One region of the Proteus columbae genome, then DNA from elsewhere that is predicted to be linked to it. Evidence: predicted binding sites of a transcription regulator. Region 1 holds the regulator's gene; the other holds the start of a gene.
What was found. The regulator sigma-54, encoded in region 1, starts transcription at its own class of promoters, with help from an activator protein. The targets are predictions, from matches to a motif close to GTTGGCACANNTTTCGCTNT.
Positions count from the first base shown of each region.

Region 2: a site for sigma-54 is predicted at 4,604-4,623, ahead of glnA (glutamate--ammonia ligase). Genes of this name have one in related genera too.

Region 1 covers NZ_CP043925.1:531,157-539,042, reverse strand. The annotation lists gene F1325_RS02605 (calcium/sodium antiporter) at 2-982, shown strand; gene kdsD (arabinose-5-phosphate isomerase KdsD) at 1,001-1,975, shown strand; gene kdsC (3-deoxy-manno-octulosonate-8-phosphatase KdsC) at 2,003-2,560, shown strand; gene lptC (LPS export ABC transporter periplasmic protein LptC) at 2,577-3,155, shown strand; gene lptA (lipopolysaccharide ABC transporter substrate-binding protein LptA) at 3,136-3,669, shown strand; gene lptB (LPS export ABC transporter ATP-binding protein) at 3,676-4,401, shown strand; gene rpoN (RNA polymerase factor sigma-54) at 4,461-5,942, shown strand; gene hpf (ribosome hibernation promoting factor) at 5,966-6,253, shown strand; gene ptsN (PTS IIA-like nitrogen regulatory protein PtsN) at 6,403-6,870, shown strand; gene rapZ (RNase adapter RapZ) at 6,950-7,804, shown strand; gene npr (PTS phosphocarrier protein NPr) at 7,801-7,886, shown strand, end outside.
Region 2 covers NZ_CP043925.1:3,827,639-3,835,524, forward strand. The annotation lists gene fabY (fatty acid biosynthesis protein FabY) at 1-900, opposite strand, end outside; gene dtd (D-aminoacyl-tRNA deacylase) at 937-1,374, opposite strand; gene yihX (glucose-1-phosphatase) at 1,442-2,059, opposite strand; gene typA (ribosome-dependent GTPase TypA) at 2,510-4,345, opposite strand; gene glnA (glutamate--ammonia ligase) at 4,706-6,115, shown strand; gene glnL (nitrogen regulation protein NR(II)) at 6,300-7,346, shown strand; gene glnG (nitrogen regulation protein NR(I)) at 7,357-7,886, shown strand, end outside.

The sequences.
Region 1 (7,886 bases):
CATGTTGATTACTTTGTCTCTTTTAATTTTTGGGTTGATGTTACTTGTTTATGCATCAGACCGATTAGTTTATGGTGCGAGCGTTTTTGCGCAATCGTTAAAAATTCCGCCAGCCGTCATCGGTATCTTAATTGTAGGTACAGGTACTTCACTGCCTGAGCTTTTTGTTTCGACTGATGCCGCAGTTCATAATTTGCCGGATATCGCTATCGGGACAGCCATTGGCTCGACACTCACCAACCTTCTCCTCATCGCAGGTATTGGCGCGATGATTTACCCCATGAACATTCAGTCCGCAGTGCTAAAAAAAGAGCTTCCCTTGATGATTATAGTCATCATGCTCGTTGGCATTATTGTTTCTAGCGGAAACTTAAGGCTCAGAGAAGGCACACTGCTCTTTTTTATTGGTTTTGCATCCATTTTTCTAATGATAAAAACAATGCATAAAACACTAGCACAAGAGCGCCACGTATTACCTTTAGAAACCTTAACCCGTTTTGAATTACAGACAAATCCCCGTAATTCTGTTGCACTTTTTTGGGTCGTTATTGCGTTACTGATTATTCCAGTTGCGACCCAAATGATATTAGATAATGTCTTTATTTTAATGCAACAGTATCATCTTAGTGGATTTTTTGTTGGTTTAACCTTGCTATCTATTGGAACAAGCCTACCTGAGTTAGCAACAACCATTGTGGCAGCACTAAGACGCGAGAATGAGTTAGCATTAGGGAATATTATAGGTGCTAATATTTTCAATCTAACTTTTGTCTTGGGCATGCCAGCATTACTCTCACCAAGCACATTTAATATCAATACATTTTATTTTAGTTTTGCTGTACTTGGTGTCGCCAGTTTACTGTTTTCTCTCTTTTCATTAGGGCGCAAACAGCGTCTTAATCGAGGAAAAGGGATATTCTTGTTAGTTTGCTTTATTGTTTATATTACGGTGTTGTGCGTCGCACATTCTCTCTTAACCTAAAATAAATGGTACAAAAAAATGACCGAGTTTGATTTTCAGCAAGCGGGTAAAAAAGTCCTTCATATTGAGCGTGATGGGTTAGCTGAACTAGAACAATATATCAACGATGATTTTACGCTTGCCTGTGAAAAAATTTTTCACTGTCAAGGTCGAGTGATTGTGATGGGTATGGGTAAATCTGGCCATATTGGGCATAAAATTGCTGCAACATTCGCCAGTACAGGAACACCTTCTTTCTTTGTTCATCCTGGTGAAGCCAGCCACGGTGACTTAGGAATGGTGACAGAAAAAGATATCGTCCTAGCGATTTCAAACTCAGGGGAAGCCAGCGAGATCCTTGCGCTTATTCCAGTACTTAAACGTAAACAAATAACTCTGATTTGTATGACACGCACTCCTCAAAGTACAATGGGGAAAGCGTCCGATATTCATCTTTGTATCAAAGTACCTAAAGAAGCCTGTCCTTTAGGACTTGCCCCAACAACCAGTACAACGGCAACCTTGGTCATGGGGGATGCGCTAGCGATCGCACTTTTACGTGCCCGTGGTTTTACCGCTGAAGATTTTGCACTTTCTCATCCTGGTGGTGCACTAGGTCGTAAATTACTCCTTCATGTCAGTGATTTAATGAATAAAGAGGCAGATATTCCGCGTGTCACCAAAGATGCCACTTTACGTGAAGCACTTGTCGAGATAACCCGTAAAAAATTAGGAATGACCGTCATTTGCGATGATAATATGCTGATCAACGGTATCTTTACTGACGGTGACTTACGAAGAATATTTGATTTAGGGATAGATCTAAATAATGCCAAAATCTCTGATGTGATGACAAGAGGCGGTATTCGTATTCGCCCAGATTGTTTGGCCGTTGAAGCACTGAATTTAATGCAAGCAAAACATATCACCTCGCTATTAGTAACAGAACAAGATAGTGATATCCTGTTAGGTGTTTTACATATGCATGATTTATTACAGGCTGGTGTTGTATAAGATAGTCATAACGTTCGAAGGATAAAAATGAATACAATGATAGAAACTTGTTATGGTGCAGTAAGCGAACAAATCATCAAAAAAGCAGAAAAAATCCAATTGCTGATTTGTGATGTTGATGGTGTGATGTCAGACGGACTCATTTACATGGGCAATAATGGCGAAGAATTAAAAGCTTTTAATGTCCGTGATGGGTATGGAATCCGTTGTTTGCTTACATCCGGCATTGAGGTTGCTATCATTACAGGTCGTCAGTCTAAACTGTTAGAAGACCGTGCTAAAACCCTTGGTATTACATATCTTTACCAAGGTCAGCATAATAAGCTTTTGGCGTATCAACAACTGTTAGATACACTAAACCTTAAACCTGAACAAACAGCCTATATTGGTGACGACCTGATTGATTTACCTGTAATGGAAAAAGTGGGACTTTCTGTCGCCGTGGCTGATGCTCATCCATTACTTACACCTCATGCTAATTATGTAACTCGCATTGCGGGTGGTCGTGGTGCAGTACGAGAATTGTGTGATTTAATCCTTTTAGCGCAAGGTCGGCTTGAAGAAGCTAAAGGTCTTTCGATTTAACGTATAACGATACAGAATGAATAAATTAAAATCCTGGTTTACCTTAATTCTTGCCATTATCGCCCTTGGGCTGATTGGCTGGAACTACACTAATAACACTGAATTCGGTGATGGTGAGATTGTTGATGATGGTCAGCCAACTTATCAATCCAAATCATCGATATCTTTTGTTTACGAGCCAACGGGTATACTCGGATATAAACTTGTTGCTGATGATGTCAAAAATTATGCTCAGCAAAAGTTTACATGGTTTACTAACCCTGTCTTAACTACCTATTCACCGACAGGGGATGCAACATGGACAGTACGTGCGAATAAAGCCAAGCTGACAAACAGTAAAATGCTCTATCTTTATGGCGATGTTCAAATTGATAGTTTAACCGATGATTCTCAACTACAGAGAATAAGCACAGACAATGCTATCGCAAATTTGGATACACAGGATGTTTCCTCTGATGATGAAGTGACTATTATCGGCGTCGGACTGAAATCAGTCGGCTTAAAAATGCGAGGCAATCTGCGCGAGAAACGTGCAGAGCTGATTGAAAAGGTAAACACCTATTATGAGATCCCTAATGAATCAAAAAATCCGTAATACACTGATTATCGGTACACTTTTAGCGATAAGTGTACCTGCGATGGCGCTAAAAGATGACACACAACAACCTATCGTTGTGAACTCAGAGAAACAGTCGCTTGATCTAGAAAAAAACGTCACAACCTTTACACAAAATGTTGTGATCAAACAAGGTTCTATCGATATTCGTGCTGATAAAGTTGTTGTCACACGCCCAGGTGGTGACTCCAAAAGGATCGTAATAGAAGCTTTTGGTAACCCAGTGACTTTTTATCAGTTACAAGATGATGGTAAACCTATCAAAGGTCGTGGCGAGAAAATGACCTATGAAATGGATAAAGAGTTAATGACCTTAACGGGTAAAGCCTATCTTGAACAATTAGACAGTAATATCACCGGTGATAAGATCACTTATCTCGTCCCAACTCAGCAAATGGAAGCTTTTAGCGGTAAAGGTAAACAAGTGACTACTGTTTTACTGCCTTCCCAGTTGCAAGAGAAAGGCCCTGGTGTTAACAACAAAGGTAAGTAACACTTTATGGCGCTGTTAAAAGCTGAAAATTTAGCGAAAGCATACAAAGGGCGCACCGTCGTCGGTGATGTAAGCCTGAACGTTAATTCAGGTGAGATTGTCGGCTTACTTGGACCAAATGGTGCAGGTAAAACAACCACATTCTATATGGTTGTTGGCATTGTCGCTCGTGATGCAGGTAGTATTACAATTGATGATGAAGACATTACGCTGTTACCGTTACATGAACGAGCACGTAAAGGCATTGGCTATCTTCCTCAAGAGGCGTCTATTTTTAGACGCTTAAGCGTTTATGACAACATTATGGGGATCTTAGAAATCCGCCATGATTTAACGCCTGAAGAACGAAAAGATCGAGCAGAAGAACTGCTAGAAGAGTTTAATGTCAGCCACTTACGTAACAGCTTAGGGCAATCATTATCAGGGGGAGAACGCCGCCGCGTTGAAATCGCGCGGGCATTGGCAGCAAACCCTAAATTCATTTTATTAGATGAACCTTTTGCGGGTGTTGACCCTATTTCGGTATTAGATATTAAAAAAATTATCCAGCATCTACGTGATTATGGATTAGGTGTACTGATTACTGACCATAACGTTCGTGAAACATTAGATGTGTGTGAACGTGCTTATATCGTCAGCCAAGGTCACCTTATCGCTCATGGTTCACCAGAAGAAATTCTTGAAAATGAGCAAGTTAAACGTGTTTACTTAGGTGAAGGCTTCCGCCTGTAATCTTTGATTCACTTTTACTCTGTCATGGATGACAACAGCAAAGGACTCATCGCATTATTATGAAACAAAGTCTGCAACTTCGTCTTAGTCAGCAACTGGCAATGACGCCACAGCTACAACAGGCTATTCGTTTGTTGCAACTTTCGACGCTTGAATTACAACAAGAAATTCAGCAAGCGCTTGAGTCTAATCCACTTCTAGAACAAGACGACGATCAACAAGATCCCGTTTCAGATGAGACCTCTCATACAGAGAATCAGTCAGACTCTACAACAGAAACAACAACTGAAAACGGAGTTGAAGAGTTCGACACGCTGGATGCTTTAGAGCAAAAAGAGATGCCTGATGATCTCCCTTTGGATACTCAATGGGAAGAGATCTACACCGCTGGCACTCCTTCTGGCACCAGTAATGACTATACTGATGATGAGCTTCCACTGTATCAAGGTGAAACAACTGCCTCATTGCAAGATTACCTCACATGGCAGGCTGATCTCACCCCATTTTCAGAAACAGACAGAGCAATTGCGATAAGTATTATCGATGCTATTGATGAAACAGGCTATTTAACTGTCACAACAGATGACATCCTTACTGGAATGGGCGATGATGAATTAGAGCTTGATGAAGTCGAAGCCGTATTAAAACGTATTCAACGCTTTGATCCTATTGGTGTTGCTGCTCGTGATTTAAAAGAGTGTCTTTTGATTCAGCTATCCGCTTTTTCAACAGAAACACCCTATCTTAAAGAAACGCAGTTAGTCATTAGCCAATATTTAGAGTTGCTAGGTAACCGTGATTTTCGTCAATTGATGCGTCAAACGAAATTACGAGAAGAGACACTAAAATCTGTTATTGAGATGATCCAGTCTCTTGATCCTAAGCCCGGATTAAGTATTGATACAGGCGAGTCAGAGTATGTTATTCCAGATATACTGGTAAAAAAATCAGGTGAACGCTGGCAAGTTGAGTTAAATACAGATAGCATTCCTCGCCTACGAATAAATGAGACTTATGCAGCATTGGGTCAATCGACTCAAAATGAAAGTGATGGAAAATTTATTCGTGACAATTTACAAGAAGCCAAATGGCTGATAAAAAGTTTAGAAAGCCGTAATGAGACATTATTAAAAGTCGCTCATTGCATTGTTGACACACAGCAGGCATTTTTCGAATTGGGTGAAGAGCATATGAAACCCCTAGTGTTAGCCGATATTGCTGAACAGGTTGAAATGCACGAATCCACCATTTCTCGCGTGACAACGCAAAAATTTTTGCATTGCCCGAGAGGAATTTTCGAATTGAAGTATTTTTTCTCTAGCCATGTGAATACTGATAGCGGAGGCGAAGCCTCTTCAACAGCAATCAGGGCTTTAGTGAAGAAACTAATCGCAGCAGAAAATCCAGCGAAACCACTTAGTGATAGTAAACTGGCTGATATGCTCGCAGAACTTGGAATACAAGTTGCTCGACGCACTGTTGCGAAGTATAGAGAGTCATTATCCATCCCGCCTTCAAATCAACGCAAAGAGTTGGTTTGAGCATAATTGAGAAGGAAGACACTATGGAACTTCAAATCACTGGTCATAATATTGAATTAACCGATGCTCTGCGTGATACCGTCAAAGCAAAAAGCGCGAAATTACCTCAGTTCTTTGACAAAATTAATAACGTTCAGGTTATCCTGAAAGTCGAGAAAGTTAATAAAATCGCGGAAGCGACCATTCAAGTTAATGGCGGTGAATTGCATGCCTCTGCAGAAGCAGAAGATATGTACGCAGCAATTGATGGATTAATGGATAAACTGGCTCGTCAATTAACCAAACACAAAGATAAACTGAGACAACATTAATTCATTTCCCATTGTGAAATGGAGATACAATCGGCGAAGTTACTGCGTTGTTTATGACTCGGTTTAAACCAACGCCTAATCAATATCAGTAACGAAAAACCAGATGTCACTTTGTGGCATCTGGTTTGCTGGTCTAAGTGAATAAGACAATGAACAACGATACAAAGATGAATATTAGCGACGTACTTTCTCTGGCATGTACGCATAATGATGTACATTGCACGAGTAAAAAGCGCGCGTTAGAAATTATCAGTGAAAATGCAGCAAAAGCACTTAATTTACCCGAAACACTGATATTTGAAGCCTTATTGACGCGTGAAAAAGTCGGTACAACAGGGATTGGGGGTGGTTTGGCTATCCCTCATGGACGTATTGAAAGTGATGAAACAGAAAAAGTAGTTGGAGTGTTTCTTCACCTAAGCGAACCTATTGCCTTCGACGCTATTGATAATCAACCTGTCGACTTGTTGTTCGCATTACTCGTTCCTGCAACACAATGTAAGGAACATTTACACACACTGTCTTTGATTGCAAAACAGTTGGCAGACAAAAATTTATGTCGCCGACTACGCTCCGCACAAAGTGATGAAGAGCTTTATCAGATTATCACTGAATAACCCCTACGGGTTTAGTAGGACGCGATTAGCATACAGTGGAATGATATTCATCACTGGGAAATTATAGGGGAGCTACCTCATGGTGCTGATGATAGTCAGCGGACGCTCTGGTTCAGGTAAGTCGGTCGCTTTGCGTGCGCTTGAAGACATGGGATTTTATTGTGTTGATAACTTACCTGTTGATCTTTTACCTGAGCTCGCAAAAACACTGGCTGAACGTGATGCTTCTGCTGCCGCAGTCAGTATTGATGTCCGAAATATGCCAGAGTCGCCGGAGATCTTCGAAAAAGCGCTGGAAAGTTTACCCGCTGAATATTCTCCACAACTCTTATTTTTAGACGCAGATAGAAATACCTTAATTCGTCGTTATAGTGATACACGACGTCTACACCCTCTCTCAACTAAAAATCTTTCATTAGAAATGGCGATTGATACAGAGAGTGATCTGCTTGAGCCATTACGATCACGAGCTGATCTCATCATTGACACCTCTGAAATGTCAGTTCATGAGCTTGCAGAAATGCTGCGTACTCGCTTATTAGGCAAGCGTGAACGTGAGCTAACGATGGTTTTTGAATCCTTTGGCTTTAAGCATGGTATTCCTATTGATGCGGATTATGTTTTTGATGTGCGATTCTTACCAAATCCACATTGGGATCCTAAACTGCGTCCAATGACAGGTCTAGATCGCCCTGTCGCGGCATTTTTAGATAGACACACCGAAGTTCATAACTTTATTTATCAAACTAGAAGCTATCTTGAACTTTGGTTGCCGATGTTAGAAACCAATAACCGTAGTTATTTAACGGTTGCGATCGGTTGTACGGGAGGTAAACACCGCTCTGTTTATGTTGCTGAGCAACTCGCAGATTATTTCCGCTCTAGAGGGAAAAACGTACAATCACGCCACAGAACACTAGAAAAACGCAAATGACCCAATATCGACAAGTTGCGATTAAAAATCGGCTCGGTATGCATGCAAGACCTGCAATGAAGTTGTTTGATTTAGTAAAAAC
Region 2 (7,886 bases), 820 kb from region 1:
TTGTGAAGGTAAAACAATATAAGTGCCGCTAAAAACAGCACCGACACCTTCATCACCACAAATATCGACGTCCAACTTAATACGTGCCTTGCTTCCCTTCGCTAGTCGCCCTAAATCCCCACTTAAATTTTCCATATCAGCAACGGCAGCAGGACGCCCTGATACAGGTTTGCGGTAACGAATATGTGCATCCACCAGCACAATATCACCTTGCAACTTATGTTCTTGCATTAATAGCCAAATCAATCCCCAACCTGTTAATGTTGCGAGTGAAAATTGGCTACCTGCAAAAATAGTGTGATGAGGATTTTGATTTCCTGCTTCAGGGATAGTGGTATAAAAACGGGTTCCTGTGTATTGAGTAATACGTAATCCCATTTTTTCACTTAAAGGAATATGTTGATGCCATTGTTTTTGTAATTCTGCACACCAATCTGGTCGATGAAGAATATCATCCAAAGACTCAATACTTTTTTTCATAAAAAAGTGCTTAATGGGTGTCGTTTGAGGACCTGTCACTAAACCACAATTTTCATAACCTAACTTTTCAAAGAAGCTTACAGACTCTTCTCGTGCACTACACACGATCCGTTTTATACCTTCTTGGCGAGCAAGCGACTCTAGCGCCATAGCCACTAATGTGCCTAAACCTTTACCTTGTGCATCTGTACGCACCGCCATAAAGCGAATAGCACCTTCATTGTCGGCATTAATATAGAGTCGCCCAATCGCAACGGGTTGTCCTGTTTCATCAACAACCATTTGATGATGAGCAAGAGTGTCATAACCGTCTTTTTCAGAGCCTTCAGGTTGATGTAGAGGTTTACGAAGCATTTCCCAGCGAAAAGCATAATAGGCATCAAATTCTGCCTCTGTCTTTGGGGTCCGTAAATGGTACATATCTGAGCTCCTTTTAACACGACTGTACGTTCGACGTTATACTTGCAGCCAAAAGGTGACTGGGCCGTCATTAGTCAGTGTGATTTGCATATCAGCAGCAAATTGACCTGTTTGCGTTTCTAAGCCTTGTTGCTGACATTGTTCAATAAAGTAGTGATAGAGATTTTTCGCTAATTCTGGGGGCGCACCGTTCGAAAAACCTGGACGCATTCCTTTTTGTGTTTCCGCGGCAAGTGTGAATTGAGATACAACTAACAGACTACCACCTGCTTGTTGCACATTTAGGTTCATTTTGTCGTTTTCATCACTAAATATACGATAGCCGCATACTTTCTCACATAATCTTTTGGCTTTCTGTTCGTTGTCGTCTTTCTCTACACCTAATAAAACCAATAAACCTTGATTAATAGCGCCGACAGTTTCACCTGCAATATCCACTTTTGCCCGTGTCACTCGTTGAATTAACGCGATCATGCTCTCTCCAAAATAAATCAATAAAAAAGGATAACAAATTCAATCCATTGTTATCCTTACAATAGCATTATTCTTCTACTGGGAGAGAAAAATCATAATCTTTGAAGTAGTCAATGATGGTCTGTTTATCAATGACATGTACACCCTTTATACCCACAGCAATAGCTGCATCAACATTGGCTTTTACATCATCAAAGAAAACAGCATCTTGTGCTTCAACATCTTCAGATTCTAAAACATACTTAAAGAGTTCAGGATCGGGCTTTCTCATGCCAAGATCTTGCGACAAGTAGAGAAAATCAGCAGAAGCCGCGATTTCAGGATAGTGTTCTGGCCAGTAATCTTGGTGTAAACGGTTAGTATTTGATAACACCACAACCCGATGTCCTTGTTCTCTTAATTTGTTCATTATATCAATGACTTCAGGTCGTACTGCGATAAAAATAGCCTGCCATCCTTCAGCGAATTGCTCAAAGCTTAAGCTCATGCCAAGTTCTGAGTTAATTTCTTCAGCAAATTCGATATCTGTAATATTACCGCGCTCATGTAATTTAAAAACTTCACCGGCGGTGAAATCCTTTTTTATGCTTGCTAATGGAACACCACTCAGCTTACTCCATACTGCGAATACTCGGTTAAAATCGATATCAATAATCACATTACCCATATCAAAGATATAAAGCATAAATCCTCTCCATAATAGAAAACTCATTTTACTTTAATCATAAATCGCTTTACTGAACAGGCTTAAACGTCAAAAAAGTACAATAATCACACTTAATTTTTTTGTAAAACAGAAAACCAGAAGAGGGAGAGAAGCAAAATGAGACAAAAGGAGTTTAACTTTAAGATGTAGTTCACTGAAAGATAGGAAGGAGGCGTAAAACTTATGCGGTGGCAAATTTCCCACCGCATTCGTCTTATAGTACTACTATCTTATAGCACGACTAGTAGTACCAGATACTCTAAATAATTTAAGTTACAGGTAGGCGACAATAAAGATAGACGGGGAACGTAGATAAACTATGTGACTCGACTAATTGAACGTAGCCAACACCTCTATAACTTGAAGTATGACGAGTATAAACTCAGGGCGCTAAACGCGCCCTAAGAATTATGTTATCAGAATAACGAATTAGTCTTTGCTACGGTAAGCACGACGACGATCGTTTTCTGACAGATAACGCTTACGCAGACGAATAGACTGCGGAGTTACTTCAACTAACTCATCGTCATCAATAAATTCTAATGCTTGTTCTAATGTTTGTTTCAGGTGTGGAGTCAGCGTTGTCGCCTCATCAGTACCAGAAGCACGCATGTTAGTCAGCTTTTTACCAGTTAAGCAGTTTACTGTTAAGTCATTAGAGCGAGTATGAATACCAATCACTTGGCCTTCATAAACTTCTGCACCATGAGTAACGAATAATTTACCGCGGTCTTGTAAGCTATACAGTGCGTAAGCAACGGCTTTACCTTGGCCATTAGAGATCATAACACCGTTATTACGGCGACCGATTTCACCTGGACGAACATCATCATAGTGACTGAATGTTGCATACAGTAAACCAGTACCTGATGTCATGGTCATAAATTCAGTACGGAAACCAATCAGACCACGGCTAGGGATAATGTAGTCTAAACGTACACGTCCTTTACCATCTGGTTGCATATCACGCATTTCGCCTTTACGTTCACCCATCGCTTGCATCACATCACCTTGGTGCTGTTCTTCAATATCGATAGTGACTTGTTCGAAAGGCTCTTGTTTACGGCCGTCAATATCACGGAAGATAACTTTAGGACGAGATACACCTAATTCGTAACCTTCACGACGCATATTTTCGATCAGAACTGACAGGTGAAGCTCACCACGACCTGATACACGGAATGCATCTGGATCTTCAGTTTCTTCTACACGTAATGCTACGTTATGGACTAACTCTTTTTTCAGACGATCTAAAATCTGACGAGAAGTCACAAACTTACCTTCACGACCACAGAAAGGTGAAGTATTAACACAGAAATACATGCTAACAGTTGGTTCATCAACAGCTAATGCAGGTAATGCTTCAACAGCACCTGTTTCGCAGATCGTATCAGAAATATTCAGTTCGCCTAAGCCTGTAATTGCGATGATATCGCCAGCTTCTGCTACTTCAACTTCAATACGTTCTAAGCCTAAGTGACCTAACACTTTACCGACTTTACCGTTACGAGTATTACCTTCGCTATCGATGATAGTCACTTGCTGGTTAGGTTTAACCTTACCACGCTTGATACGACCGATACCGATAACACCTAGGTAGTTGTTGTAGTCCAACTGAGAAATTTGCATCTGGAATGTGCCGTCCAGATCAACTTTTGGTGGCTCTACATATTTGACAATAGCTTCATATAACGGAGTCATATCTTCAGCCATGTCATTGTAATCTGTTCCCGCAATACCGTTTAATGCAGATGCATAGATAATTGGGAAATCAAGTTGTTCGTCAGTTGCACCTAAGTTTACGAACAGGTCAAATACCTGATCAACAACCCAGTCTGGACGCGCACCAGGGCGGTCAACTTTATTGATAACAACGATTGGTTTTAAGTTGTTAGCAAATGCTTTTTGTGTCACAAAACGAGTTTGTGGCATTGGGCCATCCATCGCGTCAACCAGCAATAGAACGCTGTCTACCATAGACATAACGCGTTCTACCTCACCACCGAAGTCGGCGTGTCCTGGGGTATCTACGATATTGATACGATAGTCATTCCATTTAATCGCTGTATTTTTCGCAAGAATAGTAATTCCGCGCTCTCTTTCGAGATCATTTGAGTCCATCACGCGCTCAGCAACGGTTTCACGTTCGCCGAACGTACCAGATTGCTGTAGTAATTTATCGACGATAGTTGTTTTACCATGGTCAACGTGGGCGATGATGGCGATATTACGCAAGTTTTCGATCACAAAATTTGCCTCAGGCATTGTAGAAATAAGCGCAGTATTGTACACGCTTTAGACGAGAGACTAAACAAGATCACAATAATGATTGCTTAACAATATGCAATTAATTGAATTGTGATCCTTTTCACGCCTCAGAATTTAGTAGCATCCGTTCGTTTGCACCAAAACAGTGCAACTAATTAGGCTTAATTTGCACCAACTTTGTGCAATAATTAAAAAATCACAGGAGATATTCTACACTAAACTTCATCAATACAGTATATATCCCTTTTTAGATAAGTTGGCATGCTTTTCGCAATAGAATTTAGGTGAGCAAAAAATTCACCGAAAAAATGTGTAAGGCCACTGTACTCAATAAAACCATTCGCCAGGAGAGTTCCTATGTCCCTTGAACATGTATTATCCATGATTGAAGAACATAAAGTTAGATATATTGACTTACGTTTCACTGATACCCGCGGTAAAGAACAACATCTTACTATTCCGGCTCATCAGGTTAACGATGATTTCTTTGAAGAAGGAAAAATGTTCGATGGCTCTTCTATTGGTGGCTGGAAAGGCATTAACGAATCAGACATGGTGCTGATGCCAGATGCAACAACCACAATGCTTGATCCATTTTTCCAAGATCCAACTCTGATTATTCGTTGTGACGTTTTAGAACCTGGCACAATGCAAGGCTATGATCGCGACCCACGTTCTATCTCAAAACGTGCTGAAGACTATTTAAAATCAAGTGGTATCGCAGACACAGTACTGTTTGGGCCAGAGCCAGAGTTCTTCCTATTTGATGATATTCGTTTCAAAAACGATATTTCCGGCGCATCTTACGCTATCAACGATATTGAAGCGGCATGGAACACCAATACCAAATATGAAGACGGCAACAAAGGCCACCGCCCGATGGTTAAAGGTGGTTATTTCCCACTGCCACCCGTCGATTCATCACAAGATATTCGTTCTACTATGTGTAACATCATGGAAGAAATGGGCTTAGTCGTTGAAGCTCATCACCATGAAGTAGCAACTGCGGGTCAAAATGAAGTGGCTACTCGCTTTAATACCATGACCAAAAAAGCAGATGAAACCCAAATTTATAAATACGTGGTACAAAACGTAGCTCACGTATTTGGTAAAACAGCGACCTTTATGCCAAAACCATTAGTGGGTGATAACGGCTCAGGTATGCACTGCCATATGTCACTGTCTAAAAACGGTGTAAACCTATTTGCAGGTGACAAATACGGCGGATTATCTGAAATGGCGCTGTATTACATCGGCGGTATTATCAAACACGCTCGTGCGCTAAATGCATTTACTAACCCAACGACTAACTCTTACAAACGTTTAGTCCCAGGTTTTGAAGCCCCTGTAATGCTCGCTTACTCTGCACGTAACCGCTCAGCGTCAATTCGTATTCCTGTGGTTGCCAGCATGAAAGCGCGCCGTATAGAAGTACGTTTCCCAGATCCTTTAGCAAACCCTTATTTAGCGTTTGCGGCTCAGTTAATGGCTGGTCTCGATGGCATTATCAATAAAATTCACCCAGGTGATGCTATGGATAAAAACCTCTATGACTTACCACCAGAAGAAGCAAAAGAGATCCCAACTGTCGCAGGTTCATTAGAAGAAGCATTAAATACATTAAATGCAGATCGTGAATTCTTAACCCGCGGTGGTGTATTTACTGATGATGCTATTGATGCTTATTTAGAATTATTACGTGCTGATGTTCAACGTGTACGTATGGCTCCGCATCCTCTTGAATTTGAAATGTATTACAGCGCTTAAGACCTTTTATTGATAAAAACTTAAGCCTAGATGTAAAACTGTTTTTTTTTGCCGTGAAGCTATTTTGCCCATCTTCGGATGGGCACTTTTCTCCCATTTAAGGAGTCAGTCTTTTCACTTACGCATTGGTTCATTAATGTAATAAAGGTAAGATGCACTAAAATGGTGCAATGGGGTATTCAATATGGAAACGGCAGACTTACCTGACAACACATTAATTTTAGACTCATTGATACACTCTGTATTGGTTATCAACAAAGAGTTTATTATTTGCTACGCAAATCATTCTGCGTTACAGGTTTTAGCACAAAGCCGTCGAAAATTATTTGAAACGCCTTTCACTGCCCTTTTCAGCTATTACTCTTTTGATGCTGATTTAATGCGTGAAACATTAGCGAATGGACAAAGCTTTACCGACAATGAAGTGATATTGGTTGTAAATAATCAATCACACACAATGTCGCTCAGTGCCCAACCTATTTCCGAGCAACACATTTTGCTGGAGCTGGCGCCTATGGATAGTCAACGCCGGTTAAGCCAAGAGCAGATACAACAAGCACAGCAAATGGCAGCGAGGGAATTGGTTAGGGGGCTGGCACATGAAATTAAAAATCCGTTGGGAGGATTACGGGGCGCGGCTCAATTGCTAGCAAAATCCTTACCTGATCCAGCTTTAACGGAATATACACAAGTCATTATTGAACAAGCTGATCGCCTACGTGTGCTGGTAGACAGATTACTCGGCCCCCAACATCCAGGGACAAAAATACATCAGAGTATTCACCATGTTGTTGAGCGTGTTGCTCAGCTTATTTCGCTCGAATGCCCTGAAAATGTCACCTTGCTAAAAGATTACGATCCCAGCTTACCTGAGTTATCACATTACCCAGATCAAATAGAACAAGTACTCCTAAATATTACACGCAACGCCTTACAAGCCGTCGAAAAAACAGGGGGAACGATTATTTTGCGTACCCGTACGGCTTTTCAAATCACACTTCATGGCGAACGTCACCGCCTTGCTGCGCGTATAGATGTGATTGATACCGGTGATGGCATTCCTCCTCATCTACAAGATACGCTTTTTTACCCCATGGTGAGTGGTAGAGAAGGTGGTAATGGATTAGGGCTCTCTATTGCGCGTAATTTAGTGGATCAACATGCAGGTAAAATTGAATTTACCAGTTGGCCCGGAAATACTGAATTTTCTATTTATTTACCAATTAAGTAGGAGATAACCAATGCAAAAAGGAAATGTATGGGTTGTTGATGATGACAGCTCCATTCGCTGGGTACTTGAACGTGCCATTTCTCGTGAAGGTATGTCTTGTAAAGCCTTTGAACATGCGAATGATGTGCTTAATGCACTCAATACAGAACAACCTGATGTATTGTTATCAGACATTCGTATGCCTGATATCGACGGTTTATCTCTTTTAAAAATAATTAAAGAACAATATCCAACTCTGCCCGTTATTATTATGACGGCACATTCTGATCTCGACGCTGCCGTTAATGCCTATCAACAAGGGGCATTTGATTACTTACCAAAGCCATTCGATATCGACGAAACATTGGCATTAATTGACCGCGCCATTACTCATTATCGCGAACAAAAACAACCGAATACCGATGAAACCTTGCTACAATCAGTTACAGATATGATTGGTGAAGCACCTGCAATGCAAGAGGTTTACCGTATTATTGGTCGGCTTTCTCGCTCCTCAATTAGTGTGCTCATTAATGGGGAATCGGGGACAGGAAAAGAGTT